3 regions of the Lysinibacillus irui genome follow, and region 2 is predicted to be linked to each of the others. Evidence: predicted binding sites of a transcription regulator. Region 2 holds the regulator's gene; each other region holds the start of a gene.

What was found. Region 2 encodes LexA, which represses DNA repair genes until DNA is damaged. Its sites were predicted from a motif close to CGAACATATGTTCG; they were not measured.
Region 1: the regulator LexA is predicted to act here: its motif matches at 3,145-3,158, upstream of OU989_RS15465 (carbohydrate kinase).
Region 3: the regulator LexA is predicted to act here: its motif matches at 7,308-7,321, upstream of OU989_RS12635 (YolD-like family protein).

What each region holds. Positions count from the first base shown of each region.
Region 1 is NZ_CP113527.1:3,055,244-3,065,275, forward strand. Features, by position in the region: gene OU989_RS15455 (RelA/SpoT family protein) at 1-895, opposite strand, end outside; gene OU989_RS15460 (pseudouridine-5'-phosphate glycosidase) at 1,102-2,016, opposite strand; gene OU989_RS15465 (carbohydrate kinase) at 2,021-3,112, opposite strand; gene OU989_RS15470 (MFS transporter) at 3,224-4,474, opposite strand; gene OU989_RS15475 (MarR family winged helix-turn-helix transcriptional regulator) at 4,851-5,309, shown strand; gene OU989_RS15480 (adenine phosphoribosyltransferase) at 5,351-5,863, opposite strand; gene recJ (single-stranded-DNA-specific exonuclease RecJ) at 5,895-8,216, opposite strand; gene trpA (tryptophan synthase subunit alpha) at 8,377-9,168, opposite strand; gene trpB (tryptophan synthase subunit beta) at 9,165-10,032, opposite strand, start outside.
Region 2 is NZ_CP113527.1:1,206,986-1,217,017, reverse strand. Features, by position in the region: gene OU989_RS05750 (sensor histidine kinase) at 1-781, shown strand, start outside; gene OU989_RS05745 (response regulator transcription factor) at 756-1,388, shown strand; gene OU989_RS05740 (hypothetical protein) at 1,575-1,925, shown strand; gene tkt (transketolase) at 1,950-3,944, opposite strand; gene OU989_RS05730 (DUF896 domain-containing protein) at 4,071-4,304, opposite strand; gene OU989_RS05725 (GNAT family N-acetyltransferase) at 4,490-5,020, shown strand; gene OU989_RS05720 (DJ-1/PfpI family protein) at 5,017-5,556, shown strand; gene OU989_RS05715 (helix-turn-helix transcriptional regulator) at 5,647-5,838, shown strand; gene def (peptide deformylase) at 5,831-6,403, shown strand; gene OU989_RS05705 (YneB family resolvase-like protein) at 6,444-7,109, opposite strand; gene yneA (cell division suppressor protein YneA) at 7,106-7,420, opposite strand; gene lexA (transcriptional repressor LexA) at 7,586-8,203, shown strand; gene OU989_RS05690 (gamma-glutamyl-gamma-aminobutyrate hydrolase family protein) at 8,313-9,035, opposite strand; gene OU989_RS05685 (prepilin peptidase) at 9,068-9,820, opposite strand.
Region 3 is NZ_CP113527.1:2,480,792-2,490,823, forward strand. Features, by position in the region: gene OU989_RS12590 (SDR family oxidoreductase) at 1-754, shown strand, start outside; gene OU989_RS12595 (LysR family transcriptional regulator) at 757-1,638, opposite strand; gene OU989_RS12600 (SDR family NAD(P)-dependent oxidoreductase) at 1,775-2,533, shown strand; gene OU989_RS12605 (MBL fold metallo-hydrolase) at 2,761-3,603, opposite strand; gene OU989_RS12610 (GNAT family N-acetyltransferase) at 3,792-4,361, opposite strand; gene OU989_RS12615 (CD3324 family protein) at 4,471-4,770, opposite strand; gene OU989_RS12620 (hypothetical protein) at 5,081-5,305, shown strand; gene OU989_RS12625 (GNAT family N-acetyltransferase) at 6,039-6,515, shown strand; gene OU989_RS12630 (hypothetical protein) at 6,626-6,766, opposite strand; gene OU989_RS12635 (YolD-like family protein) at 6,779-7,114, opposite strand; gene OU989_RS12640 (cupin domain-containing protein) at 7,464-8,150, shown strand; gene OU989_RS12645 (DUF3231 family protein) at 8,248-8,724, shown strand; gene OU989_RS12650 (cation-translocating P-type ATPase) at 8,773-10,032, opposite strand, start outside.

The sequences.
Region 1 (10,032 bases), 1.8 Mb from region 2:
AATCTTTAAAACGGCCTGGCATCGGTTTCCATAATGTATGCACAATACCTAAGACGGCATAGCAATCTTTAATACTATCTACAAGTACACGAATGGCTAGCAAATCATAAATTTCATTAAATTGTTTCTTTTGTAGCACCATTTTTCGATAAATACTATATATGTGCTTTGGACGACCATAGACATCTGCTTCGATTTCTACCTCATTCAGCTGTGACTTCATCTCAGCCATGACATTCTCTAAATAAGCCTCACGTTCATCACGCTTTTTCTTCATCAAACTGACAATACGATAATATTGCTGTGGGTTTAAATAGCGAAGTGCTGTATCTTCAAGCTCCCATTTGACTGTTGAAATTCCTAGGCGATGTGCGAGTGGTGCAAAGATCTCTAATGTCTCTTTGGAAATACGTCGTTGCTTTTCAGCAGGTAAATGCTTAAGTGTACGCATATTATGAAGACGGTCTGCTAGCTTGATTAAGATGACACGGATATCCTGTGCCATCGCTACAAACATTTTCCGATGATTCTCTGCTTGCTGCGCCTCTTTAGATAAATATTTAATTTTCCCCAGTTTAGTAACACCATCAACTAGCACTGCTACTTCCTCGCCAAATTCCCGTACCAAATCATCCCGCGTAAAATCTGTATCTTCGACAACATCATGTAAAAAACCTGCCGCTACAGTTTCCGGGTCCATTTGTAATTCAGCTAAAATACCTGCTACTTGTACTGGGTGAATAATATACGGTTCACCAGAGCTACGGAATTGCTCAATATGAGCATCCCTTGCTAATTCATATGCTTTTTTCACGAATGCGACATTTTCATCATTCATGTAGGATTTGACTAACTCAAAAACGTCCTCAGGAGTCAAAATTTGCTCTTTCGCCATAACATGTCCACCTTGCTCGTCAAATTTTTCAGATTAGATATAAACTTAATTGTATAAAATATTATGGTCTATTGTAAAGAGACTGTATCATTTAGTTTAGTTAATCTCGTGAACAGCTTGAAAAATGGAAAAAATAATCTCTTTTTTAATAAAAAAGACCCTTGTGACGATATGCGCCACAAAGGGTCCTTGTTTCGACAAGAGGATTAGTGTAATTGGTTGTAAGCTACAGCAATTTTCGCGCCTACTACTGCATTGTTTTTCACTAATGCAATGTTGGCATCAAGACTTTTACCTTCTGTCAATTCTTTCACTTTACCTAGTAAGAATGGTGTAACGTTTTTACCTTGAATACCATTTTCTTCAGCTTCTACTAAAGCTTTTTCAATAATGTTAGTAATAAATGTATGCTCTAATGCTTCAGCTTGAGGAATTGGATTTGCAATAACAGCGCCGCCTTTTAATCCTAATTGCCATTTCGCAGATAGCATTGCAGCAATTTCTTCTGGCGTATCCAATTGGAAGTTTACATCAAAGCCACTTTGACGTGTATAGAATGCTGGCAGTTCATCTGTTCCGTAACCTACAACAGGCACACCTTTTGTTTCAAGGTATTCTAGTGTAAGACCGATATCTAAAATAGATTTTGCTCCTGCACAGATAACAGCAACATTTGTTTGTGCTAATTCCTCTAAGTCTGCAGAGATATCCATTGTTGTTTCAGCACCACGGTGAACACCGCCAATACCTCCAGTAACAAAGATTTCAATGCCTGCAAGCTCTGCACAGATCATCGTAGCTGCAACTGTAGTAGCACCTAATTTTTTCGTTGCAAGTAGGTAACCTAAATCACGGCGAGATGCTTTTGCAACACCTTGTGCATTCCCGAACATTTCAAGTTCTTCATCAGATAGACCAATTTTAATTTTTCCATCAATTAACGCAATTGTTGCAGGTACTGCTCCGTTATCACGAATAATTTGCTCTACCTCACGCGCAGTTTGCACGTTTTGTGGGTATGGCATACCGTGTGAAATAATTGTTGATTCTAATGCAACGATTGGTAGACCTTTTGCTTGTCCTGCTTTTACTTCTTCTGATAATACGATGAATTCTTTCATGTTGTTATTCCTCCATTTCACTTGTTAACAAATCTACGGATAATTCTGGTCTTACTGTATAGGGAGATGCCAAAGTATTTTTAGCATTTGTTAAGCCAGCATCAATGCTTGTCGCAAAGGATTGTCCTGTCAACCAGCTATGTATGACTGCGCTGACAAAGGCATCTCCTGCTCCTGTAACATCTTCAATTTTTTCTATCACTTTGGCAGCAAAATGACTTGGAGCAATGGTAGTAGATGCTGCATATACACCCTTGCTGCCTGCTGTAATAATGACATGTTCGGCACCTAGCTGCAGGAGCTGTTGTAAAGCTTTTTCATAATGGGTAGCGTTTTCAATTTTATGTCCAACAATTGTTTCCGCTTCATCCGTGTTACAAATAAACCATGTTACTCCTTGTAATGTTTCAGGTAGTCGATTCATTTTCGGTGAAGATACCGGCACAATGACAAGTGGGATATTACGAGCAACGGCTACTTGTTGGATATAGGCTACTGTTTCTTTTGGACAATTTAAATCCAGAATAAAGCAGCCTGCGTTGACTAACATTGTTTCATGCTTTTTCAATAAGCTAGGTACTAGTAGATCATACACTTCCATATTGGCTACAGCTAATGCTAGCTCCCCTTGCTCATCCATAATGGCTGTATAAGAACCCGTTGAAGCCTCTGCTAGCTGCTCCACATAACGTAGGTTCATAAAGGATTCCGAAGCTTCTTGGATGACTTGCCAATCAGCATCTTTCCCAGCCGTTGTCAGCAATGTCACTTGATGGTTTAATCTGCCTAAATTTTCAGCAATGTTTCTACCAACACCACCAACACTAAAAGAAGAGCTAGCAGGGTTAGATGTCCCAAATTGAACATTGCCTTTCACGTGGAATTTTCGGTCTAAATTGGCTCCCCCGATGCAAATAATTTCATTTTCCTCGGGTAAAATATATGCACGACCTACAATTTTTCCTTGCTTTGTTAAACTAGACACTAAATTAGCAAGCACTGGACGTGAAAGATTCATTGCATCTGCCATCTCTTGCTGAGACATAAACGGATTTTGGCGAATTAAAGCAAGCACCGCCTGTTCTCTTTCATTCATAGCATCACCTTTTATTATATTTGTTTACATTATAAACTTTTGTTTGATTCATGTCAAAGGATTTTAAAAAAAGTTGAACCTGTTATGTTGAGGTTCAACTTTTTTCGTTTATTATACATGCTGTGGTGTTTGTTTTTTGACAATGATAACGAACAGGCTAGCCATGGCACAGAATATACCCGCAAGGAAAAAAGCCCATGTATAGGAATTAAAAAATTGATAGATCAATCCACCACCATATGCAGCAACAGCAGCTCCTGCTTGATGTGAGGCAAATATCCATCCGTAAATAATACTACTTTTTTGCATACCAAAAATTTGTCGTGTAATACTGATCGTTGGTGGTACTGTGGCAATCCAATCGAGTCCATAAAAGATAGTGAATATCGTCAGTAAAATAACAGAACCTTGTGATAATGCATAAGGGAGTAATAATAAGGAAGCTCCCCGTAACAAGTAATACCAAAATAACAGCCAACGATTATCGAAGCGATCTGATAGCCAGCCTGAGGCAGTCGTCCCTAGTAAGTTAAACACACCCATAAATGATAAGAGTGATGCAGCGGTGACTAAAGGAACGCCAAAACTAATACAATACGAAACAAAATGAGTCCCGATCAAGCCGCTCGTTGAAAGTCCACATATAAAGAAGCTTCCTGCTAATAGCCAAAAGGCTTTAATCTTAACCGCCTCTAGTAAACCGTTAAACGCAATATGAATCGGATTTTTCTTCTGCTGCACTGTCTGTTCTTCAATAAACTCCTCTTGTCCATATGGGTTTAGCCCCACATCCTGAGGCTTATTTTTAATAAAAATAGCAATCAAGGTGAACATCAACGTACTTAGAAGAAGAATTAACCCCATTGCCCAGCGCCAAGAATAATGTTCAATGATCATGGCTAGCACTGGTAGTAGAATTAATTGTCCTGTAGCTGTACTAGCCGTTAATATACCAACTGCTAACCCCCTGCGTTTGACAAACCAATGATTAGCTACATAGGGACTAAGGACCGTTAAAAAAAGGCTTGCACCAAGGCCGATGATGCCACCCCAAATCACAATTAACTGCCATGATTGATTCATCAAAAATGTCAAAGTGATCCCTACAATTAACGTAGCCATCGCGCTTAGCATCATTTTCTTTAAGCCAATAACTTCAAGCAATGCCGCCATAAATGGCCCTGATATACCATATAAAAATAGACTTATGGCGAAGGCTAGGGCAATAGTTGACCGCTCCCATTGAAATTCCTTTTCAAGAGGATTGATAAAAACGCCAGAGGATGACAATGTAATACCTGCCACAATAATCGAGAAAAATGTGACAACTAAAATAAACCAGCTATAATGAACACGCTTCATCCAAACACCTACTTTTCATATGAGTGGCACTAAAAACATGTATATACATGTTTTTATGGTAGTAAAAAAATAACATTCTCTAATGGGATAGGTGAAAAAAGGCTTTCCATTCTATGCTACTTACTTGCCGCTTCAGCCCGCTAGTTGGAAAGCTAAAGAAAACCCTTGTGAACTAGCGTTAGACATAAGGTACATCGTAGGCTCCATGAAAAGGACGCAGCCCCCCTTGCCATAGGTTCTTTTTCATGTCCTACCAATTATATGTATATACATGTACAATGATAATAACTGCCGCTCATATAGCTGTCAAGAAGTAATTTCCACCTCTAAGGTGTATACTTACAATTAGTAGAATCCCTTAAAAGGAGTACTGACCATGAAGAACCAACTAAAAAATATTGATTATACGCAAATATGTGTTTGTGCGAACCTTCGAAAAAAAACGAGGGCTGTCACACAATTATATGATAAGCTGCTACAGCCTACTGGATTAAAGGTAACACAATATTCAATGCTTGCACACATTGACCTTCAGCAAGCTGTCTCGATTAGCCGTCTAGGTGAAATTTTACAACTCGATCAAACTACGGTGACACGTAACATAAATCTCTTAAAGCAACATGGCTATGTGGAATTAAAGCGAGACACAAACGATGCCCGTACGAAACAGATTACACTTACTGAAAAAGGGTTAGAAAAGTTGCATGAAGCTGCTCCCATTTGGCAAGCAATTCAAGATAGAATTATTGAGGATATCGGGATTGAAAAATATGCAGATTTCTACGATACATTGCGAACAATGCAAAAAATCATCCAATCCTATGAGGAGGAATAAAAAAAGCGCCCCATTGTTTTTAGGGCGCTTTCTTCTTGCTCTTAGTATTGAATAAGTGTCTTAATATTTAAATCGCCAAGTTTAGCACGACCATTTAATTCTAAAAGTTCGATTAAAAATGCACAACCTACTACCTGACCACCTAATTGTTCTACTAAGCGAACTGTTGCTTCCACAGTACCACCAGTTGCTAGTAAGTCATCACAGATTAAAACTTTTTGACCCGGCTTAATCGCATCATGATGCATTGTTAATGTATCTTTGCCATATTCAAGACCATAGTCAGCACTAATGACCTCACGCGGTAATTTACCAGGTTTACGAACAGGGGCAAAGCCGATTTCAAGTGCATAGGCAACTGGGCAACCGATAATAAAACCACGAGCCTCAGGACCTACTACAATTTCAGCTCCTACTTCTTTGGCGTATTCTACAATTTGATCTGTTGCATATTTGTATGCAGCTCCATTGTCCATAATTGTCGTAATATCTCTGAAGATAATGCCCTCTTTCGGCCAGTTTTCAACCGTAGTGACGTATTGCTTTAAATCCATGTTATTGCTCCTCCTACGAAACATTTTTCGTCTAGTCATGTATTCGTTCATCAAACCATTGTTTTAATTCTATATAAGGAGCGTAGACAAGCTTTTGCTCCATTTCAATCTGTTCTGAACGTTGTTTGTAAGACGGTGCCTCTGTTAGTGCCTGTTTTGGGGCATTCACGTTGACAGTCGTCAGTCCACTCTCCATTTTAACAAAACCAAGCTCAAAAAACACCTGTGTCATAAATTTTAATGCATCTAATGGCCATCCTGTATGCTTCGCTAAATCAGCTATGTGCATATCAAGCGGAAATGCTGGTCGATTTTTCAGGAATTTATAAAACCAAGCAAATTGCTCTCGTGTAGGTAAACCACTGAAATATTGTGAATCTGGCATATAAAAGTGCGCATAAATTCGTGAAGGCTTCGTTTTCTGTAATACTTCTTCTAATCTTTGAACATTTTGTGGCAAATCTAAAAGCACAATATAATCACTTTGATCAACATTTGAAAGTGTAGGGTCCACTACTGTAATAGGTACACCAATCAATGACTGATAATAGGTCATCGTTTCAGGACGAAAGGCTATAAACATCGCCTCATCCTTCGGCACTGTATTAAGCCAACGAGCTGTTTGACGGATTCCACGGATATCAAATAGCTGCCATTCTGTTGTTTGGACATCTTCAATCATAAATTGAGCTTTTTTTCGCCCTTGCCATTCGTTAATTTGTAAATCACCTATAAAGGAAACTTTGATGCCATACGTTAGCTCATCATGTAAATGACCTTTATTAAAACCGACACTATCTAATTTGTCATAGCCATTCGTTAATTCCATTTTAATATGATTTTCTGCTGCACCAATTTTACGCATGGATGAAATTTCTACATCCTCCAGTACATAAATAGGCTTTGGAAAATCAGTTCCAAATGGGCCAAGTGCTGAAATTTCTTCGATAGCATCTGCTGAAATTTCATCAATACTTAGTGGTATATCAATATGGACAATAGGGGTTAAGTGCTCCTCTGTTAAACAGGCCCTTGCTTGAGCATCTAAACGTCTACGTAGTTCATCAACATGCTCTAACGATAAGGTCATTCCTGCTGCCATGGGATGTCCACCAAAGTGAGGCAAAATATCCCGATTTTTTGCTAGTTCGTTATATAAATGGAAGCCTTCAATGCTTCGGGCGGAACCTTTAGCTATCCCTTTATCAGGATCGAGTGAAAGGACAATGGTTGGACGGTAATATAACTCCACAAGACGAGAAGCAACGATGCCCACAACCCCTGCATTCCAGCCTTCCCCTGCCACAACAAGAACTAAGGAATTGCCAATCGTTTCATCGGCTTCGATAAGGGCGATAGCTTCATCTGTAATGCTTTTCACAATATCTTTTCGTTCTGTATTGCAAGCATTTAACTGTTTTGCCAGCGCAGCTGCCTTGGCATTGTCCTCAGCCATTAATAACTCGACTCCTGGAGCTGCTTCTCCGAGTCGACCAACAGCATTTAATCGAGGGCCAAAATAAAAGCCAATCGTTTCTTCAGAAATTTTTGCCTGCTCTGTACTCGCTATGTCACACATTGCTTGTACCCACGGACTAAGGGAGCGACGCATTTCCTGAATACCCCGTTTGACCAGATAGCGATTTTCATCTACTAGCGGCACTAAATCTGCTACAGTGCCAATCGCAACAAATTCAATTAAGTGGATGGGTAGCTCTCCATATAGAGCATGTGCTAGCTTAAAGGCTACACCTACTCCAGCTAACTCTCCGAACGGATAATGCCCTTCTGGTAATCGCGGGTGAAGAATAATATCTGCTGGCGGTAGCTCCTCCCCAGGTTCATGGTGATCAGTCACAATAACATCCATGCCAAGCTCTTTCGCTACTCGGATAGGTTCAATTCCTGAGATCCCATTATCCACTGTAATGATTAATTGTACCCCTTCTTCATAGGCTTCTCGAAATAGAGCCTCATGTGGTCCATACCCATGGATAAAACGATTTGGGATTTTAAAAGATACATCGGCACCAAGATCCAATAACACATTTAGCATGACAGTCGTACTTGTCACACCATCCGCATCGTAATCGCCATAGACTAATATTTTCTCACCATTTTCTAGTGCTTGCTCAATTCGCGCCACCGCTTCAGCCATGCCATGCATGAGAAATGGATCATGAATATTTGCTTCGGTCATATTTAATAAGCTTTCTGCGTCAGCGGTTGTTTCACAGCCACGTGCTGCTAAAATTTTTGCTGCAATCGCAGAAAGTTGTAAGTCATTTTGTAATGTTTGGACAAGTGTGGCATCTGGACGCTCCACCTGCCATCTTTTTTTCGATAGGATCATCTTCTCACTTCCTTACGAAAGCTATTATACCGAAATTCGATTGGTTACGCACTATCCATTAGATTGATAGTTTTACCATCCATTCGAGATGTATATCCATCACTTTTCCTTAACTATGCTTCAAATTAAATATTCACTCCCAAGCAAAAAGCCTACTCTTTTAAAGAGTAGACTTCGCTAGTATACCTTTAGAAGCAGCTATTAATGCTTCCACTGTTGCTATATCTCCATCATGCAGGGCCGTTACAATGGCGCTCCCGACAATAACCCCATCCCCTAATGCCCCCATCTTTTTGACGTGCTCAGGTGTCGAAATACCAAAGCCCGCCAGCACTGGGATTGGACTTGCCTGACGTAGACCTGCAAAATGATGTTCTAAATTATTAGCAAAATGAGACCTTGCTCCCGTAATACCATTAACGGTTACTGCATAAACAAAGCCCTGACTAGCAGCTGCAATACGGGCAATTCGATCTGGAGGGCTAGTTAAAGAAACGAGTTGAATCACATCAATACGATGAGGGTTTAATGTTTCACGTAGCAGTGCACTTTCTTCTAATGGGACATCTGGTACAATTAACCCTTTTACTCCTGCTGCTACACAGTCTTTGGCAAAGGTCTCTAAGCCATAAGCTAACACTGGATTGAAATAAGTCATGACCACTAGAGGCACCGTTATCTCCTCTCTAAATGAAGCGAGCGTTTGCAACACTTTCTTTAATGTCACACCAGCTGCCAGTGCGCGTTCTCCTGCACGCTCAATCGCCGTTCCATCCGCTACAGGATCTGTAAAGGGAATACCTACTTCAATCGCTGTCACACCGAGCTGTTGAAAAGTTAAAATCGTCGGCTTGATTGTTTCTAGCCCCCCATCACCTGCCATCATATAGGGGATAAAAGCTTTATTTCCTGTAGCCTTTGCTTGTTCAATTGCTTGTTTTAGTGTCGTCATTTAGCATCCCCTCCTAGTACCGCTCGAACTGTGTGAACATCTTTATCTCCACGACCAGATAAGCATACAACTATAATAGAATCCTTCGGCATTGTCTTAGCAAGCTTTGCTGTATAAGCAATGGCGTGGGAACTTTCAAGTGCAGGAAGAATGCCCTCTGTTCGACTTAACAATTGCAAGCCCTCTAGTGCCTCATCATCTGTAATGGAGTCAAATTGAGCTCGGCCAATATCATGTAAATAACAATGTTCGGGCCCTTTCCCTGGATAATCCAATCCGGCTGAAATAGAATGTGCTTCTTGAACAAAGCCATTTTCATCCTGTAATAAATACATATAAGCACCATGTAACACCCCTTGCTGTCCACCGGCAATGGCCGCTGCATGCTTTCCAGTATCAAGACCACTCCCTGCCGCCTCAACACCATATAGGGCTACTGATTCATCATCAACGAATGGATGAAACATACCTATAGCATTACTGCCACCGCCAATACAAGCAACTACTACATCTGGTAAACGTCCCTCTTTTTGCAAAATTTGCTTTCTTGTTTCAACGCCGATTACACGCTGGAAATCCCGAACAATTTTAGGAAATGGATGAGGGCCTAATGCAGAACCTAAAATATAATGCGTATCCTCAACATTTGTCACCCAATAGCGCAATGCTGCATTCACCGCATCCTTTAAGGTTTTAGAACCACTTTCCACCGACTCGACCTTCGTGCCAAGAAGCTCCATGCGAAACACATTTAGCTGTTGGCGTTTGATATCCTCTGCCCCCATAAAAACAACACATTCTAGATTTAGTAAGGCACAAGCAGTAGCAGTTGCCACCCCATGCTGTCCTGCACCTGTTTCGGCA
Region 2 (10,032 bases):
GCCAGATTTTATTTTTCCTAAAAAGCAAGCTTTACCAAAGCCATTAAAAAAAGCACTTATTCAAACAAGTGAATTAATTGATACACAGCGTAAAAGCTTACAGCGTTTATCTAATGAACGGGCGGAAGCTAATGACAAAATTATTCAGGAGCGCATAATTGCTGAACGCCAACGACTTGCTCGAGAACTGCATGATTCCGTGTCACAGCAACTGTTTGCTGCCTCCATGTTGCTCTCCGCATTAACTGAAAATGACGAAAATGCTACGAGTTTAAAACAAGTGGAGAAAATTGTTCAACAAGCTCAGCTTGAAATGCGTGCATTATTGCTGCATTTACGACCTGTAGCGCTACACAATAAAACATTGGCACAAGGCTTAGAGGAATTGATTATTGAGCTTCAGCAAAAAGTTTATTTTCATATTGAATATGAGTTAGAGGAAATGGCCTTAACCAAGGCAGAGGAAGACCATTTATTCCGTATTGCTCAGGAAGCGCTCTCCAATACACTTCGTCATGCTAAGGCAAGTGAAGTGGAGTTACTTTTAGTTGCACGAGACGACTTAGCTATTTTACGAATTCAAGATAATGGGTTAGGCTTTGATGTAGAGGCAGATAAATCCACTTCCTATGGCTTACAAAATATAGCAGAACGGGCAGTTGAAATTGGTTGCACTTATAAAATTGTGTCAGTGCCTGGAGAAGGAACGATAGTGGAGGTTAAAATTCCACTGCATAAGGAGGAGATCAATGACGATGATACAAGTGCTCATAGCGGATGATCATGAAATGGTACGTATTGGTGTCTCAGCGTATTTATCAGCACAACCGGATATTACAGTTGTTGGAGAGGCTGAAAATGGCAAAGAGGCTGTAGAACGTGCCCTTGAACTTAGACCTGATATAATTTTAATGGATAATGTCATGCCGATCATGACAGGAGCAGAGGCAACAGCAGAAATTTTAGCGGCATGGCCTGAGGCAAAAATTATGATGGTCACTAGTTTTTTAGATGATGATAAAGTCTATCCTGCCTTAGAGGCTGGGGCAGTGAGTTATATTCTAAAAACATCAAATGCAAAACAAATTGCCGATGCTATCCGTAAAACAATAGGTGGCGAAACGGTATTAGAGCCAGAGGTAACATCCAAAATGATGCACCGTATGCGTCACGGTAATAATACGCCCCTTTACGAGCAACTTACTGACCGTGAAATGGAAGTATTATTGCTGATGGCACAGGGCAAAGCCAATCAGGAAATCGCCGACGAGCTATATATCGCCTTAAAAACGGTAAAGACGCATGTAAGCAATATTTTGGCTAAGCTAGAAGTGCAAGATCGCACACAAGCTGTTGTCTACGCCTTTCAAAATGGGCTCGCTAAATAGCCTCCTACATAAAAAGACTGCATGTTAGCATGCAGTTTTTTATACTTTTAGAGGTACTTTGGTAGATCACTTACATGATGACGTGCACCAATTACATCATATACTACTCACTCTTCTTTTTACCCCACTCCCAAATTGAACCTTTTTTTATTAGATACGTTAATATTTGTAAAAAAGGGATCTTTTATGGATCATCGTTTTACCTATCATAACTTTGTCACAAACAATGTGTTTTCCTTACTTGATCCTATCTTTCTTGTGATTTTTCTGTTCTCTATTTTGCTACTCATTATGGTTTGCATCAAAAAAACACCCATTTGGTTATGTACTATTTTTGCCAGTTTAACCGTCATCGTTTCTGGTCAGCTTCTTTGGTTTTCTGCCATTATCGTAGATGAATTAGGAATTGGTGGTAGTACAAAGGATTTTATCCTTTTCATGGGTATTCTAGTCACTCAATTCTTGGCTTTATACATTACGGTACTAAAAAGCTATAAAAAAGAAAAGAACCGCAACACAGAGAAAGAAGCTCACTGAGTGTTGCGGTATTCATTGTTTCTTTTATAATGCTTTTACTTTTGCTACGACATTTTCTACCGTGAAGCCGTATTTTTCCATTACTACTTCACCTGGTGCTGATGCGCCAAATTTATCGATAGCAAGCACATCACCTTCAAAGCCAGTATACTTATGCCAGCCGAATGATGCACCCATTTCAATCGCAAGACGTTTTGTCACAGCTTTTGGTAGAACAGATTCTTTGTAAGCTGCATCTTGTTTTTCAAAGCGATCCATAGATGGCATTGAAACAACAGCTACATCCATTCCTTCAGCTTTTAATGCTTTTTGTGCTTCAACAGCAAGTGAAACCTCTGAACCTGTTGCGATTAAAATCGCATCTGCAACTTCTTTTGTAGCAGGAGACACTGTATAAGCACCTTTTGTCACACCTTCACGTACTGTTTCAATAGAAGCGTCAAGTACTGGTAAGTTTTGACGAGATAATACTAAAACTGTTGGTGTTTTTTCAGAAGCTACTGCAAGTTCCCAAGCGACTGCTGATTCGTTTGCATCTGCAGGACGAATAACAGATAGATTTGGCATTGCACGTAATGATGCAAGGTGTTCGATTGGTTCATGAGTTGGACCATCTTCCCCTACCGCAATTGAGTCATGTGTAAATACATATGTTACAGGAAGACCCATTAATGCAGATAGGCGCACTGCTGGACGAACGTAATCTGAGAACACGAAGAACGTACCACCAAATACATTTAAACCACCGTGAAGTGCCATACCGTTCATAGCAGCACCCATTGCAAATTCACGAACACCGAACCAGATGTTGCGACCTGCATAATCGTCTGCTGAGAAGTCACCAGCGCCCTTCATTGTTGTTTTATTAGAGCCGGCAAGGTCAGCTGAACCCCCAAAGAAAGATGGTGTTTTCTTTGCGATGGCATTGATGGCATCACCAGATGAAGAACGCGTTGCTACTGATTTACCTGCCTCATATACTGGTAATTCAGAAGCAAAATCCTCTGGTAATTCACCATTCATTGCTTTTTCAAATTGAGCTGCTAACTCTGGGAATTCTTCTTTATATGCTGCAAATTTAGCATTCCAAGCTTCCTCTGGTTGTGCTCCTTGCACTTCAGCAGCAGCAGTAAATGTATCATATACTTCTGCAGGAATCTTGAACGGTTCGTGAGCCCACTCATAGGCAGCTTTCGTTAAAACAACTTCATCTGTACCTAGTGGTGCACCGTGAGAATCTGCTTTACCAGATTTATTTGGAGAACCAAAACCAATAACCGTTTTTACTTCAATTAATGTTGGTTTGCCAGTTGATTTTTTCGCTTCTTCAATGGCAGCATTAATCGCATCAACATCTGTACCATCTGCTACTTTTAAGTAATTCCAACCATAAGATTCAAAACGTTTTTGCACGTTTTCTGAGAATGACTTTTCTAAGTCACCATCCAAAGAAATATCATTAGAATCGTAAAGCACGATTAATTTTTCAAGTTTTAAGTGGCCTGCTAATGAAATAGCTTCAGCAGCTACACCTTCCATTAAGTCACCATCACCACATAGTGCAAATGTGTAGTGGTCAACGATGTCATGACCTGGTTTATTGTAAGTAGCCGCTAAATGACGCTCAGCCATTGCCATACCAACAGTCATAGCAATCCCTTGACCAAGAGGACCAGTTGTTGCCTCTACACCTACTGTATGACCGTATTCAGGATGTCCTGGTGTTAATGAATCCCATTGGCGGAAATTTTGAATTTCTTCCATTGGTAAACCATAGCCTCCAAGATGAAGTAAGCTGTATAGAAGCATTGAACCATGACCAGCTGACAGTACAAAACGATCACGGTTATACCATTTTGGATTGGCTGGATTATGGCGTAATTGTTTTGTCCATAGCGTATAAGCCATTGGCGCTGCCCCCATCGGTAAACCTGGGTGACCAGAATTTGCTTTTTCAATAGCGTCGATTGACAAAGTTCGGATAGCATTAATTGCTAATAGATCCGCATGTTGAGTCATTATATTGTGACATCCTTTCTCGTCCTATATATTGTTCTTTTACAGTTTAGTCAACATTGCTGTAGAAAACAATGCTTTTGTTATACTATTTGGTTTTTCATACATACTTTATTGAATTGTGTCACATTAATTTAGAAATTTATTTTTTTTCGCTTGTCTAACCTTCTCTGGTGTGACATCATTACCTTCTACATCCACCACTTTTACATTTTCAATCGTATCGCGCATTGTTGCTCGGAACGTATCTAAGTACTCCTTACGAAGCGCTGTTCGCTCCTTTGCCTCTTCCTCTGTTAATTGTCCACTTTTTGCTTTGGCAGAAAGTTCATTAATTCGATTAATTTTTTCTTTTGATAACATTGTTACACACCTTTCAATACCTATCTTAAAGACTTCAGTATGCAAAGTATAGCATGGTTTCCCTTAAAATGCAGTTATACCAACCCTTAATAACACCTCTTTGCTATTATTCACATGACTTCCAGATGTTAGAGGTGTATAACTATAGTAAAAGGGAAAAATTGATAGATATTGGGGGAATGAACGTGAATATTACAACTCAACGATTACTTATCAGAAATTTTGAAGCAAAAGATTTTCCTGCTATTTATAGTTATTTGTCAGATAAAACGGTGATGCATTACATGCCTGAAGGCGTTTTCGATGAAGAACAGGTACGAAAATTTATAATAGAAAACAGTGATGTACAAGCCAAACATTTTGCCATTGTTTTAAGAGAGCAACAATTGGTGATCGGTCATATTGTTTTTCACCGATACTTTGGTGAACATACCTATGAAATCGGATGGGTTTTAAATCCTCTTTATCAGAACCATGGGTTTGCTTCTGAAGCGGCGCTTGCTGTTTTAGATTATGGCTTCACCGAAATGAAGCTTCATAGAATAATTGCAACATGTCAGCCCGAAAATATCGCTTCATATAGGGTCATGGAAAAGATAGGTATGCGACGTGAAGGTTTTTTTAAAAAATGTATACCGCATGGTGAAGATTGGTGGGATGAATTTTATTACGCCATTTTGCAGGAAGAGTGGACGAACAAAGGAGAGTGTGAATGAAGAAAACGGCTGTATTATTATACCCTCAATTTAGTGAATATGAATTAAGCGTGGCCTTGTCTATATTAATGCAAGGTGGCAAACCTATCATCACCCTAGGTTTAAACAATGAACCAATACGCGGGGAATCGGGTTTATGCTGTGTAGTGGATTCTCTAATAAGCGAGGCGAACTTAGCTGATATTGATAGTCTTGTATTGCCAGGATGCATGGACATATCTTACCTACAACAAGAACAGGAAATATTCGATTTTATACGTGCAATCCACGATAAAGAAGGCATTATCGCAAGTATCTCTAGCTCCCCCTATTTATTAGCAAAGGCTGGAATTTTAGCAAACAAACAATACACGGTTGGTTTGCCTTTAGATGGAATAAGACAGTTAGGGATTTTTGATCTACGACATTATTCTGACGAACTCTTTGTGCAAGACGGCCATATCATTACAGCACGTGGTAGAGCCTTTATTCAATTCGGTATTAATTTAGGGAAAGCGCTAAATCTAAATTTTAATGCCAACTGGTATGAAAAATAAAACACTCCACATGTCTAATTCCTTGGACATCTCTTGTAGATTTTCGCTATAATAATGTCTAATACTTCGGACAAAAATGGAGGAGTAAATCTGAAGAATATTATCAAAGTTTTGAGAAAAAGATTAGGAATAACACAAGCTGCTCTTGCTAAGGAATGCGGGGTTGTCAGACAAACAATCAATTGTATTGAAAATGATAAGTACGATCCGACGCTTGAGTTAGCTTTTAAAATTGCTAAAGTCCTCAATAGTCGTATTGATGAGGTGTTTATCTATGAATAGATTTCATCCTAATTATATGATTACTATGAAAGATTTCGTAAAAGAGGACTCCGTATTATTACGAAAACAAACACAAGAAGTGACAATCCCTGTGACAAAAGAAGACCAACATACATTATTATCAATGCTGCAATATTTAAAAAATAGCCAAGATCCAAATCTAGCAAAAAAATATAAGCTTCGACCTGGAAGTGGACTATCAGCTAACCAAATTGGCGTAGATAAACGAATGTTTGCTATATTTTTTGATGACTATGAAATGATGTTGATCAACCCTAAAATAATCAGTCATTCTGTAAATATGATTTATTTACCAGAGGGAGAAGGGTGTTTATCTGTTAATCGACCAGTCCATGGTTTTGTGCCAAGATATGAACGTATTAAGGTTAAAGGTTATAACATTAATGGACAAGAAATCATCGTGCAGTTACAGGGCTATGGTGCAATTGTTGTCCAACATGAAATCGACCATCTAAACGGCATTATGTTTTATGATCGAATTAATAAAGAACACCCTTTTAAACTACCTACTAACGTAAGCATAGAAAGCTTATCTTCCTATTAATAGCGAAGTACAGAAGATAAAAAAAGATTAGCAGGCTATATCATTTTCCTGCTAATCTTTCTTGATGTTCTTGAAATCTGCGATGGACAGTCGCTTTACTAACTTCAAAACCTAACCCTCTAAGCGTTATAGAAATTTCTTCAAAGGTAAATCCACGTTTACGCAGCTTGACAATTTCATCTACAGGTAGTTCCTTACGCTCCTGACCATGCGGGTTACCTCGATTCGATAAATTATTTTCAGGACGGAAGCCATTCTCTACAGCACGACGCATACCTCTACGTATTTTAGCATTATGTATTCTACGCTGGTATTCCTCTACTATCGCTAAAATCTCAAGCAGCATCGTGTCCATTTCGTTTAGTTGAACCGGTCCTGCATCACGCATAGAGAAAACATCTGTTGCTGATTTTTGTAACAAATGCAACACAGCCATCCTTGCATTTCCACGTCCTAAACGTGTTTCATCTTGTACAAAAAGGGCGTTAATCCCCTTTTCTTTAATGAAATCAAGCATTTCAAGTAAGCCCTCACGTTCTACATCGTAGCCGCTGTGCTTATCCTTAAAAACGCCCTTCACCTCATAACCTTGCTCTTTTGCATAGCGCAGTAACTCTTCTTGTTGGCGCTCTAAAGACGAGCTTTGTGTTTCCTTTTCAGTACTTACACGGCAATAGACAACAGCCGACAGTTGATTATTGATCATTGTTCGTTTCTCGCAATTTCAATGGTATTGATGGGATCGGCATGATTACTCACTACAGGAATGACTAGAGATTTTCCTGCCACAATTTTAATATCCGCTAGCTCATTTTCTGTTTTCACAAGCTTAATCCAATCTTCAGTACTCATTTTACCACGGTATTGCTCTGCTAACGACCATAAGCTATCCCCGTGTTCGATTTGAATTTCAGCGTAACTAACGTGTCCTGGATCAGTAATGTAAAGATATCCTGCAAATAGTAGACAAACTCCCATCAAGATTGAAATATGTGTGTTTTTCTTTAACCATGTCATGTTCATAACCCCTTTTTAGAATGTTTGTTCGGAATGTATGTTCTCATAATAAAGCGAACAAACGTTTTTGTCAAACACTTTTCGAACCTATGTTTGCATACGTGTTCGCATTCTGTTATACTATCAAATAAGAAGAATGATATTAGAAAAAAGAGGTGAGCACTCATGAAAAAAGTTTCAAAAAGACAAGAGGATATTTTAGCTTTTATTAAAGAAGAGGTACGAGCTAAGGGCTATCCACCATCAGTACGAGAAATCGGGGAAGCAGTTGGACTTGCTTCAAGTTCCACTGTTCATGGTCATCTAGCTCGATTAGAACAAAAAGGCTTTATTCGTCGAGATCCAACAAAGCCACGTGCGATTGAAATTCTAGAGCCTGAAGAATCCATTCAAAAGCAACAAGTAATTCATGTTCCACTTGTTGGTAAGGTTACAGCCGGTTCTCCTATTACAGCTATTGAAAACATTGAAGAGTATTTCCCGCTACCAGATACGTATGGCACAAGTGAAGATCAATTGTTCATGCTTGAAATTATGGGGGAATCAATGATTGAAGCAGGAATTTTAGATGGGGACTTAGTCATTGTGAAGCAAAAGGCAACTGCCAATAACGGTGATATTGTTGTAGCTATGACAGCTGAGGATGAAGCCACTGTAAAACGTTTTTTCAAAGAAAAAAACCATTTCCGTTTACAGCCTGAAAATTCATCCATGGAGCCAATTATTGTCGATCAAGTTTCTATTTTAGGACAAGTTGTTGGTCTCTACCGTCGTGTGCATTAATTACGAAAATAGGTATCGAGGATTATATGTTCCTTATGAGCATGTATCCTCTTTTTTACGCAAAAAAAGAATCCACATACTAGCATTGGATTCTTTACTCTATGCCCTTCTAAGCTTCTTTTTTGAACTTTAAGCTAGCCTCTACAAATGCTGAAAATAATTTTTTAGCGTTCTCTTCTCCTGCTATGGCCATTTCCTCAGGATGCCACTGAACTGCCAAGCAAAATGGTAAATCTTCATGAACTACCGCTTCGATAATACCATCGCTTGATTTCGCTGCTACTTTTAATTTCTCTGCTAGAACATTCACAGCCTGATGATGAAATGAATTTACAGCAACTTTCTCTTGTTCTAAAATAGTTGCTAATAAATTATCTGCAATAATCTGTACATAATGAGTAGCTACAGCTCGACCTGATTGCTGTGCATGTTTAAGCAACTTCGTACTAAAATGGTCACTATCAATGTCCTGATATAAAGTACCACCTAATGCGACATTTAAAATTTGGATTCCACGACAAATACCGAAAATAGGCATTTTTCGTATAAAAGCAGCTTCAATTAAAGCTAGTTCAACTGTATCCCTCGCTGGATGAATTTTCCCTAGCTTTGGTGATGGCTCTGCTCCGAATAGAAATGGATGCACATCATAGCCACCCGATAACAATAAACCATCTGTAAGAGCTAAAATTTGAGCCGCATCCTCCTCAACACCTAAAGGAATAATAAGCGGAATTCCTCCCGCCTCAATAATACTTTGACTGTAAGCAGCATTTAAATGAGCGGATAAATCATCCTCCACAAAGGCTGTAATGCCAATAACCGGTTTCACTTGCTTCCCTCCATATACTTGAAGATTGACAATTACCAAAAACCTAAATACCAATTGATTAATGAATCACCATAAAAATAAACAATGATCGCTGCTAAGGCGATAGACGGACCAAAGGGGAAGGGTGTTTTTCTTCCTTGCTTACGCTTGAACAAAATGATAACCCCCACAATCATACCGATAACTGCCGCCAGAAATAGTGTTAACAGTGTATTGATTGTGCCAAGAACGAGTCCAATTAAAAAGAATAATTTAATATCTCCTCCACCCATGCCACCATTCGATATAACCGCAATAACATATAGTATGCCAAAACCAACGACAGCACCCACAAGACAATCCCACCATGGTGTTAATGGCGATAGTACCCGACCTACAACGAGGAATGGTAAAAAGAATATAAGCACCCTATCTGGGATGAGCATATAGGCTAAATCCGAAACAATAATAATAACGAACAAGGAGATAAATAAAAGCGCTACAATAAATTCTATGCCCCAACCTAGCCGCCAATAAGCAAAGGCAAACAAAACACCTGTCCATATTTCTATTGCTGGGTATATCCAACAAATTGTATAGCCACAGCTTCGACATTTCCCCCCTAAAAACACATAAGACAATACTGGTACTAAATCAATCATCTTTAATTGTCTATTACAGTTGATACAATGTGAAGGAGGATGGACAATCGATTCCTTCTGTGGGACACGTAAACCTACCACATTATAAAAAGAGCCAAAGACAAGCCCAAATAAAAATATAAAGATTGTATAAGCCATTTCCATTTTTTTGACCTCCTAAACCAATAGGAGCCCATACAAATCGTATGGTTCGCCTATCCATGTAAGTATTGTTCAATAACAAGTCCTCCTAACATTGTTAGGTTATTAAAGAATCTATTAAAATACTTGTCGCTATGGAAAATTTGGATAAAAACAATAGAGAATGAATGATGTAAGATTAGGGAAATGTTGAACTTTAAAAAGCGGGGAATATA
Region 3 (10,032 bases), 1.3 Mb from region 2:
AGGGAGTGGCAAGTTAAAGGGGAAAGTTGCTCTTATTACTGGGGGTGATAGTGGGATGGGCGCAGCCGCTGCCATTGCCTTTGCAAAGGAAGAAGCGGATATCGCCATTGCTTATTTAGATGAGCATGAGGATGCTAATAGAACGAAAAAAAGAATTGAGGAACTAGGCAAAAAATGTTTGCTACTTCCTGGGGATCTACGTCATAAAAAACAATGTGTTGACATTGTTTTAGAAACGATTAACACTTTTGGCCGTTTAGATATTTTATGTAATCATGTCGGTATTCAATTTCAGCAAAATGATCTTACAGACATCACAGATGAACAATTTGATGAAACTTTTAAGCTTAACGTCTATTCTCATTTCTATACGACAAGAGCAGCCCTTCCCTATTTAAAAGCAGGAAGCTCTATTATTGGTACTGCTTCCGTTGTGGCTTATGCAGGTGAACCTTTATTAATTGATTACACGGCTACAAAAGCAGCTATTGTTGGCTGGACTCGCTCCTTGGCAAAAAGCGTTGCTAATAAGCAAATTCGCGTAAACGCGATAGCCCCAGGCCGTATTTGGACACCACTTATTCCTTCCAGTTTCTCTTCAGATGAAAACGCCCTACATGGGACTAATTTATTTAACCGTATGGCTCAGCCTTTTGAGGTGGCTCCTACATTTGTCTATTTAGCATCGGATGATTCTAGGCACGTTACAGGGCAAGTATTACATGTAGATGGTGGTGAATCGACCCAATCTTAATTCTATTTCTTATCACTTAAAAAGGTGATCGCGAAATCACGAAAACTATTGACAACAAATGAACTCTTTCTATTTTTATTCCAAGCAATGCCTACCGTTTGAAAGCATTCAGGATCTGAAATTTTCAATATCTTGGCATTATCTAAATACTGATCTAAAAAAGAATTTTTAAAAATAAAAGAGATGCCTTTTCCTTCATTCACTAATTGTAAAATGATTGACAAATCTTCTCCTTCAAATGCAATTTGCGGAGTAAAACCTGCCTTTTCAAATAGTTGGTTTTCTGTTGCTCTGAAATTTTGCTCTGTTTCGGATAAAATAAACAGCTCATCCTTGGTCTCAATTAGTGAAACACTTTCTTTTACAGCAAGAGGATGATTTTTTGGAACAACTAAAAAAATCTCTTCTGTAAATAGTGGAACCCATTCTATTCTTCGATCAGCAATCGGATTGATGACAATCATTAAATCTATTTCACCATAAATTAATTTTTGTTGGGCTAATTTATCTGGTAATACATATTGACGGATTTTAACATTCGGGCGCTTTTTATAAAAATTAAAAAACAATTTGGGTAATAGTTTTGAATTCATGACATTAATGGCGACACTATCTTCTCTAATATTAGCTAGCTCTTGAATCTCTGTCTTTGCCTCATATAAATCATCTAGCGCTTTTTCCGCCTTCTCATAAAACATTCGGCCGTATTCATTTAAGCGAATCGATTTCCCTTTTCGATCAAAGAGTGGTACGCCAATATCTTCTTCTAAACGCGCAATCGTTTTGCTTAAGGAAGACTGCGAAATTTCTAGTTCCAAAGCTGCTTTTGACATATGCTCTAAGCGGGCTACCATTAAAAAATATTCTATTTGTGTTAGTTGCATTTTTTGTCCTCCCTTCTCATGCTTATTACTATAAAGGAATAAGCTCATTCTTACAAAATTATTGAATACAATTTTTAAGGAACGCTATACTACACATGTTAACAAGAAGCTCTTTAAATAATAGGAGGCAGGAAATATGAACTTACAAGATTTCGAAGGTCGTGTTGTTTTAATAACTGGAGCAGCTACTGGTATTGGTCGTGCTACAGCACTTGCTTTTGCTCGCCGAGGTGCGAAAGTAGCCATTGGAGATGTCGATGATCGTGCACAAGAAACGGTTGAGCTAATCCAACAAGAAGGTGGAGAAGCTGTATTTTTTAAAACGGATGTAACAAACGCTGATCAATTGAAATTATTAGTACAACAAACAGTAGAAAAATTTGGTGGACTCCATCACGCTTTCAACAATGCAGGTGTTTTAAATAAGCCAGCCAAATTCGTTGATATTGAAGAAGAGGCTTTTGATAAAGTAATGGCAGTGGATGTTAAAGGTGTATTTTTTGCTGTAAAACATGAGCTTGAATACATGATCAAAAATGGTGGTGGTACAATTGTAAACACTGCATCTGTAGCAGGTTTAATTGCCGATCCAAATATGGCCCCATACGTTACTGCCAAACATGCAGTTACTGGCTTAACGAAAGCGGCCGCTATTGACCATGCAGAAGATGGTATCCGTGTAAATGCTGTAGCACCGGGATTAACAGAAACACCAATGACACAAATGTGGAAAGATAGTCCTGAAGTATGGAACGAGGTTGTTTCTAATGTGCCAATGCGTCGCTCTGCTAAACCAGAAGAGATTGCTGAAGTAGTTGTCTTCCTTTCTTCAGATGCTGCAAGCTTCTGTAACGGTTATGTATACGGAGTAGATGGCGGGCAAGTTGCTCACTAAGTACCATTCTCTACTTTAATAAGTAAACAGTGTGGGTAGTTTTTACCCCACTGTTTTTTCCTGTTCCTATCTATTACTTCTAGCTTTTAATCTATATTTCAATTGCTTTTCAATTTATTTACAGTGGTTATGTTAATTACTATACAAACATACATTAATGGCGGGATAGCACCTTTAACATCGCCCCCAAGATGTTTTTGTACTGTGCTATCCCGCCCTTTTTACAGCTAATTGAGGTACTTACCGTGATTAGGTAAAGCAATTTGGTCAAAATCATCCACAAGATTCTGAAGATTTTCTGTCAATTCTTCTCCTTCCATTGCTAAACCATGTCCTGTAATGGCAACAGAAGGTCTTAATTCCTTTAATTTTTTCACTGACTCATAAGCTGCTTGCCAATCCGTTGTCAAATATCTAGGTGGACCACTAATTTCTTTTGTCTGGGTCAATACTTTATAGAGAGATTCTTGTTTCACCGTTACAAAGGCATCTCCAACAATTAATGCACCATCTTCGCTTCTAAATAAAGAAATATGTCCTGGTGAATGCCCTGGCGTATGAATCCAATGGAATCCTGGCATATGGGGGACAGAACCATCTGAAGGAAGAGCACTCACGTTACTCCCTAATTGAATTGATTCATGCGGAAAAATAGGTGACATTTTAGCAATCAAACCACCGTTAACTGTAGAATCAGGTTGTGGATAATTTTGTTCTCCCGTTACATAGGGTAATTCCAAAGAATGCACATAGACAGGGACATTCCAATGTTTGATTAATTCAATAATGGCTCCCACATGATCAAAATGACCGTGAGTCAATATAATGGCCTTGGGACGAGCATTGGCTCCAAAACGATTTTCCGCTACAGCAATGATTTCTTCCGCACTTTTCGGCATACCTGCATCTATTAACACAAATTCATTGGCATTTTGACCGTACAGCACAATATTGACGATCTGTATTGTATATTGATATAAATCAGGTCGTACTTCTACGCCAATACCGCTCCCTACAGATGTCGCCGGTATAAATTTATAATCATAACCGTAATGTAAATCCTTGTCCATTTCCAAACCTACTTTCGCTTCATATTTTATCAAGACAAACCTATTTTTCCTTTCTTCAGTTAAATTAATGCATGCAAATATTGTGATTACTATATGTATAAAAACAGCCATCCTTTTAAGTTGGCTGTTCTTTAGTACAAAATTAAAATTTTCTCTATTATAGAAGTAGTCATTTACTTATTTTCGTATTACCTTTTGGAGAATTCCGAATTTAATAAAGAATAGATGAACATATCTCTACATTCCCCCGTAACACTATGACATTCATATTGTCGTAAAAAACCCTCTTCCTTAAAATTAAATTTTGCTAGTAACGTCCTTGAAGCTATGTTTTCTGCGGCGACAGTTGCCTGTATCCTCACTAAACCTAATTGATTAAATCCAATAGACAATACTTCATTCACCGCTTCAGTCATAATGCCCCTATGCCAATATGATTCTGATAATTCGTACCCTATTTCAGCACGCTTGCCTTCAAAATTACTTAAAAAAATGGTACCTATCACTTCATCTGTGATGTTGTCAGCAATGGCAAAACGAATAATCCAGCCCTTTTCATAGCCTTCATTCCATATTTTAATAACCTCATAACTTTTTTCTAAGCTCTCAGGCCCATTCCAATCTAGATAACAATAAACATTTTCATTTGAATAATAATTGTATAAGGCTGGTGCATCTTCATGTTTTAACTGCCTTAATCGCATATGTTCAGTTTGAATGGTTGGAAATGAGTTTCCCAATAATTTAGTAAATTTCATATTTCTCTCCCTTTTCACGAATAATAGATAGCCTTATTTAAGAATATCTGAATATCATCACGGATCATACCTCATCGATATTTCATAAAAAAAAATAAGCCACTGCAATTTAAAATCGCAATGACTGATTGTTTAATGCCCTTCTTTTTTCTTTTAAAATAATTCTTTGAATACTCTTACGTGATAAATAATATTTTTCACCTAGCGTCTCACTATCCATTCCTGCTAAAAAATCATGATAAATACTGGCGTTTCTCAAATCCAGTTCCGTTCTTGTGGTCGTATTAGTTCCCCAGTTCTTTTTATGTTCTTCTTTCCTTGGAATATAAATATATTCACCATCCACATACTCTTGAATTAATGCTAACAATTCGGCAGGTAAAATATGCTTTGCTTTTTTATAGCTCATATTGCACTCCTAAATGTATAGATTGTTTTTAGGAAGAGCAAAGGCTATTGTCATTCATTTTTTTGCAATAGCCTTTGCTATGCAAACTTTGTATATTTTCTCAAGAAAAATCCCCCTTTTTTCTAATTATATGCATAATATACCATATACACCAAAATACCAATAGTCTTCCATTGGCTGTTAATATAATTAGAAGAGTATATTGTTTCATCGTTAAAAGCTACTGACAAAACGACTCCCATTTTTAGGTATTTGACCTCCACATCTATTACCACTTCTTTCATATATTACATTGAAAGGAGTGGTAATTGTGCCTTGGCAACACGAGATCCCCTATTTAATCGGGCGGCCAGTCGGTGTTTCTTTTACAAATGGGCAGGGTACTTCTGGTGTCCTCTGCGGCGTTTCAGGTGGAAAGCTTCATGTCCTCGAATATTTGTATCAAAGCCAATTTGCCTTAAAACAATACGATTTTCATATGATTCAAGATGTAAATGGCTTTCCACCTTGTCAGATGCAGCAGCCATTATACTAAAGACATCCATCTAGGATGTTTTTTTTATTGGCACTTCTTAGTTGACATACAAGTTATCTACTGTCCTTTTTAATTGGAGTATTTCTCACAGCGATTTTTCAATACTTAAAGTCATTTAATCGAAATTAAAAGCTAGCGCTTAAGATAGATAACTATCTTAAAACGCTAGCTCATCATACTAATAGTAGTGTAAAGTTCTTTCAACTTTACGTACACTCCTTTTATTGGTATTTGGGGTCACTTTCGTCCAAGTGACCTCTTTTTGTCATTCCACGTTTCGCTGTTTTATCCTTTTACCCTATCAAACGGAATCATCGGAACATTCATAAGACAAATTCGTTCTATAGGAGGGAGGAAAACAATGGGAATTAATTTAAATTTCTGGTCATTTGTTTTATCTTTAGGCTGCATCCTACTATTTTTTCTTTCAGGCACAATGAAAGACTTTTTTGTTACACAACTTCATTTTCATCCATTGACGTTGACTCTACTCTTGTCCATTACCTGTTTCTACCTCAGCTTTGTTGGAATGAAAGATGTAAAAAATTTAGCAACCTTGCTACGAGGGATCATAACAATGTTGATCACACTTATCCTAATAATCAGTATCTCCTTCATTTTATTTTTTGGTAATTTTTTAAGTTAAACTATCCTAGCTGACATTATTTTTATACAAGCCTCCTTGACGAACACCTGTTCTGTAGTTAGAATAATAAAAAAAGGAGGCTTTTTTATGCAAAAAACAGCGAACATTGAATTAGTACATTTTTCAGAAGATTATGTGGAGCAGTTACATAGTTTTGAACTACCGGAAGACCAACACCAATTTACAGCCCTTCCAAAAGAAATTTCCATAGAGACGGTTGGACAATATCCTATCGTCATATTAAGTGATCATGTGCCAGTTGGCTTTTTTGTTCTTCATGCAACTGACAGGGTAAAAGAATATTCTACAAACCCTAATGCTATGTTGTTAACTGCCTTATCCATCGATCATCAACAACAAGGTAAGGGCTATGCTAAAAAAGCAATGTTTGCACTTGCTGACTTTGTGAAGCAACATTTTAATGAATGTAATGAAGTGGTGTTAGTCGTCAATCACAAAAATATCGCCGCACAGCATCTTTATCACAAAGTGGGCTTTATCGATAACGGTGAAAGAAGAATGGGGCCTATTGGTGAGCAAATTGTTATGCAGTTACCACTTTAAAGAAACCATCACTCATTTGCTTTGTTCAAATGAGTGATGTTAAATTGTTTTAACACAAGCTCACCTCGGTTTTTAATACTTGAATGGATAGCGTAACACCTCATCATTTCCTATGGTAGCATTCCGCGCATCGCTAAAATAATCGTTTGGGCAAGCTGACGTTTAATGTGAACATAATCCTCTGCCATTGTTAAATATGCCGCAATGATTTCACTGCTAAGTCGAGCTGTAAACATTAATGTACTAATCATTGTTGCTCTCCATTAATCAAGTACATCATCTTCTATATGGGCAGCATAAATATACCTTAAGGGGATATGCTTTGTTGTGGTGATAGTTTCTAGTAGTAGCTCCTCCTCATGCATCGCCTGAATGAAGCCTCCCCATTGAACATAATGAGCCTGATCCCATATAGTTAACATAATATAGTTATGTTGAACAATTGCTCGCGAGATCGTTTGCTGTAATTCTTCAAGCTCCCATTCAGTGCGTTCACGAGGTGGCTCTGTAAACACCTCTTGTTTCCATTCTTTCAAAAGCATTAAATGCTCTGGTAACATCATCGCTGTCCACTTCATTGTTCCTCTATCTTTTATCATTTTCTCCACTCCTTAAGCAAGTGTCCGCCATATAAGCCATTGCGTGAAACACCGTGCCCACTTTTGTATAGGAAGCAACTCGTAATAAAGCTAGCATTCCATATTTTCTAGGTATCCATTACATGACCATTGATGATAATAATGTTGAATGCTCCTTTACTTACTGTAGTTCGTAAACATAGCTCTCTGAAGAAGAACAAATGTTCGTTTTTTATTATACGTATGTACTTTCTTAAATAGAAGTGGTAATTTTAGGTAACTTTAAAAAGGCAGATGAAGCAGGAGTTCCCACTGAGAGCTAGGCATTTGTGTAAGCCTAGCAATAATAGAAACATACTCTATGGTGATAATGAAGAGTACAATTGAAGTGAGAAAGGATGTAACTATAAACACAAATATTGATTATTCCTCCCCGTCTGCGGAATTCACTTTTGATGTCAACAAAAGTACGCTTTTTAAAAAGGATTCACGAAATTATATTAATGTGCTTGGCGTGGAACAATTAAATACATTAGAAAATGTATCTTTACTCGATATTTTTTTAAGTGAAGATAATGTTGTTGAGCCACATTACCATCAAAATGCAGCTGAGCTTGTCTATTGTATTACTGGGGCGGCGACAGTTTCCCTATTGAATCCCTTTACGAAGAAAATTCAAAACTATCCAATCAAGCCTGGGCAAGTCGCTAATGTACCACAGGGCTGGTGGCATTATGAAATAGCGACAGAAGATGACACCCATTTACTCGCTATTTTCGATGCGCCAACACCAGAAGTCATTTTAGGCTCTGATATATTGAAATTTACTCCAGCTAATATTATGGCTCACACGTATTGTTTAGATGAGGAACAATGGAAGAAAACCATTGCACCGGTTGTTCCAACAACTTATATTGGTCCAGCAAAAGGCTGTAATCATGTCAAATCAGCAACCGATAAACAAACGAAGCCAAAGCACTATATGAAACCATGTCCTTATCCGTATCCATATCGTTACCCTTATCCACATCCGTATCCCTATGGCACATATTATTAGTACGTTCTCTTAGTAAACTTTTATTGTAAAAGATGAATAGAATGTCATTTCTTGTCCATCCTAATCTTAGATAACCTAAGAGTTAGGAAGTGTCTCAATGTTAAAAGACAATCTAGCATCATTACGATTTAAGGAGATTTTTAAGCTTTGGTCACAGCTTGGTGTCAATCAAGGATATATTGCTTCAAGCCATGCCTTTTTTAAGCATACGCGTGATAAACAATTAAAGATAATGATCCTGGAGTTTATTCAATGTTTAAAAGAGGAAAATAAGCACCTGACATTGTTACTTAAGGAAAATGGCGTCTTGGCACCTACTACATCCATCGAGTATAATACGATGAAAATAACAGACCTTCGCGGCAAATCGATGATTAATGATGGTGAAATTAGTGCGATTTTATCCATGAATATCGCCTCCTCTTTAATTTCCGTAAGTCAAGCACTCGATCTGTCAGTGAAGAAGCTCCATTTAACAAAATATGGTGAACTTCATATGCGTTATTCACTACTGGGATCAAAATTGATTGACTATAGTCAGCGTAAAGGTTGGTTAGAGGCTCGTCCACGCTAAAAAGAAGCATCCGTTTCATCCATAACGGAAGCTTCTTTTTTTAACTTACTATCGTCTCCTAACGAACAGAAGCTTATACCATTGATTTACGAGGAATGGTAATACAGATAAGCTATAAATGAAGCCTAGCTGTGCAATCGTCAATGGGGCAACCTCAAAGACTGTTGTGAGCATTGGCATAAACAAGACAAAGTGTAGGCTGAGCACACCGATTAAGAAAGCGAGCCATGTATATTTATTCGAGAATACACCAATAGCGAAAATCGACTCTTTGGATCTGGAGTTGAAACCATGCACTAATCTGGATAAACACAGTGTTGTAAAGGCCATTGTGCTAGCTGTTAACGTATCGCCTGTCGATAGACCAATTTGAAAAGCAATAATGGTGGAGATGGCAATTAAAATACCTTCTAATACTACTTGTGTCGTAAAGGCTTTATTTAATAAAGGTGTATGAATATTTCTAGGCTTGTCCTTCATCGTTTTCTTATTATTGGGCTCTAACCCAATGGCGATAGCTGGCAAACTATCCGTTAATAAGTTGATGAATAATAGATGGACAGGCGCAAAAGGAACAGGTAGGCCTAACACCGTTGCATATAACACAACAAAAATAGCTCCAGCATTACCAGATAATAAGAATAGAATAGCATTTTTTATATTCGTATAAATACTACGACCATTAGCGATTGCCTTAACAATCGTCGAAAAATTATCATCGGTTAAAATCATCGATGAGGCATCTTTTGCAACCTCTGTACCTGTTACCCCCATTGCGACACCAATATCTGCTTGTTTCAAGGCAGGTCCATCATTGACACCATCCCCTGTCATAGCAACAACATGACCTTTATCCTGCCAGGCTTTTACAATTCGAATTTTTTGTGCCGGTGTAACACGAGCATAGACAGAATAATCATCAATTTTATCTTGTAACTCTTGATCTGTTAAACCATCAAGGGCGTGTCCTTCAATCGCTTCTTCTGGATTTTGTAAAATACCAATTTGTTGGGCAATCGCCGTAGCTGTAATTTTATGGTCACCGGTAATCATAACGGGCTTAATGCCTGCATTTATACAGCTTTCCACTGCTTCTTTCGATTCTTTTCTTGGAGGATCCATCATCGCAACTAAGCCGACAAAGATTAAGTCACGTTCAGCTCTTGTATCAACGCTTTGCTGAGGGAAAACATCTTTATACGCAATGGCCAGCACACGTAAACCATTCATTGAAAAGTCACGATTGACCGCTTCAATTTTCTGACGCTGCTGTGCGGTCATTTCAAAAATGCCTGTGGATGTTTTGAT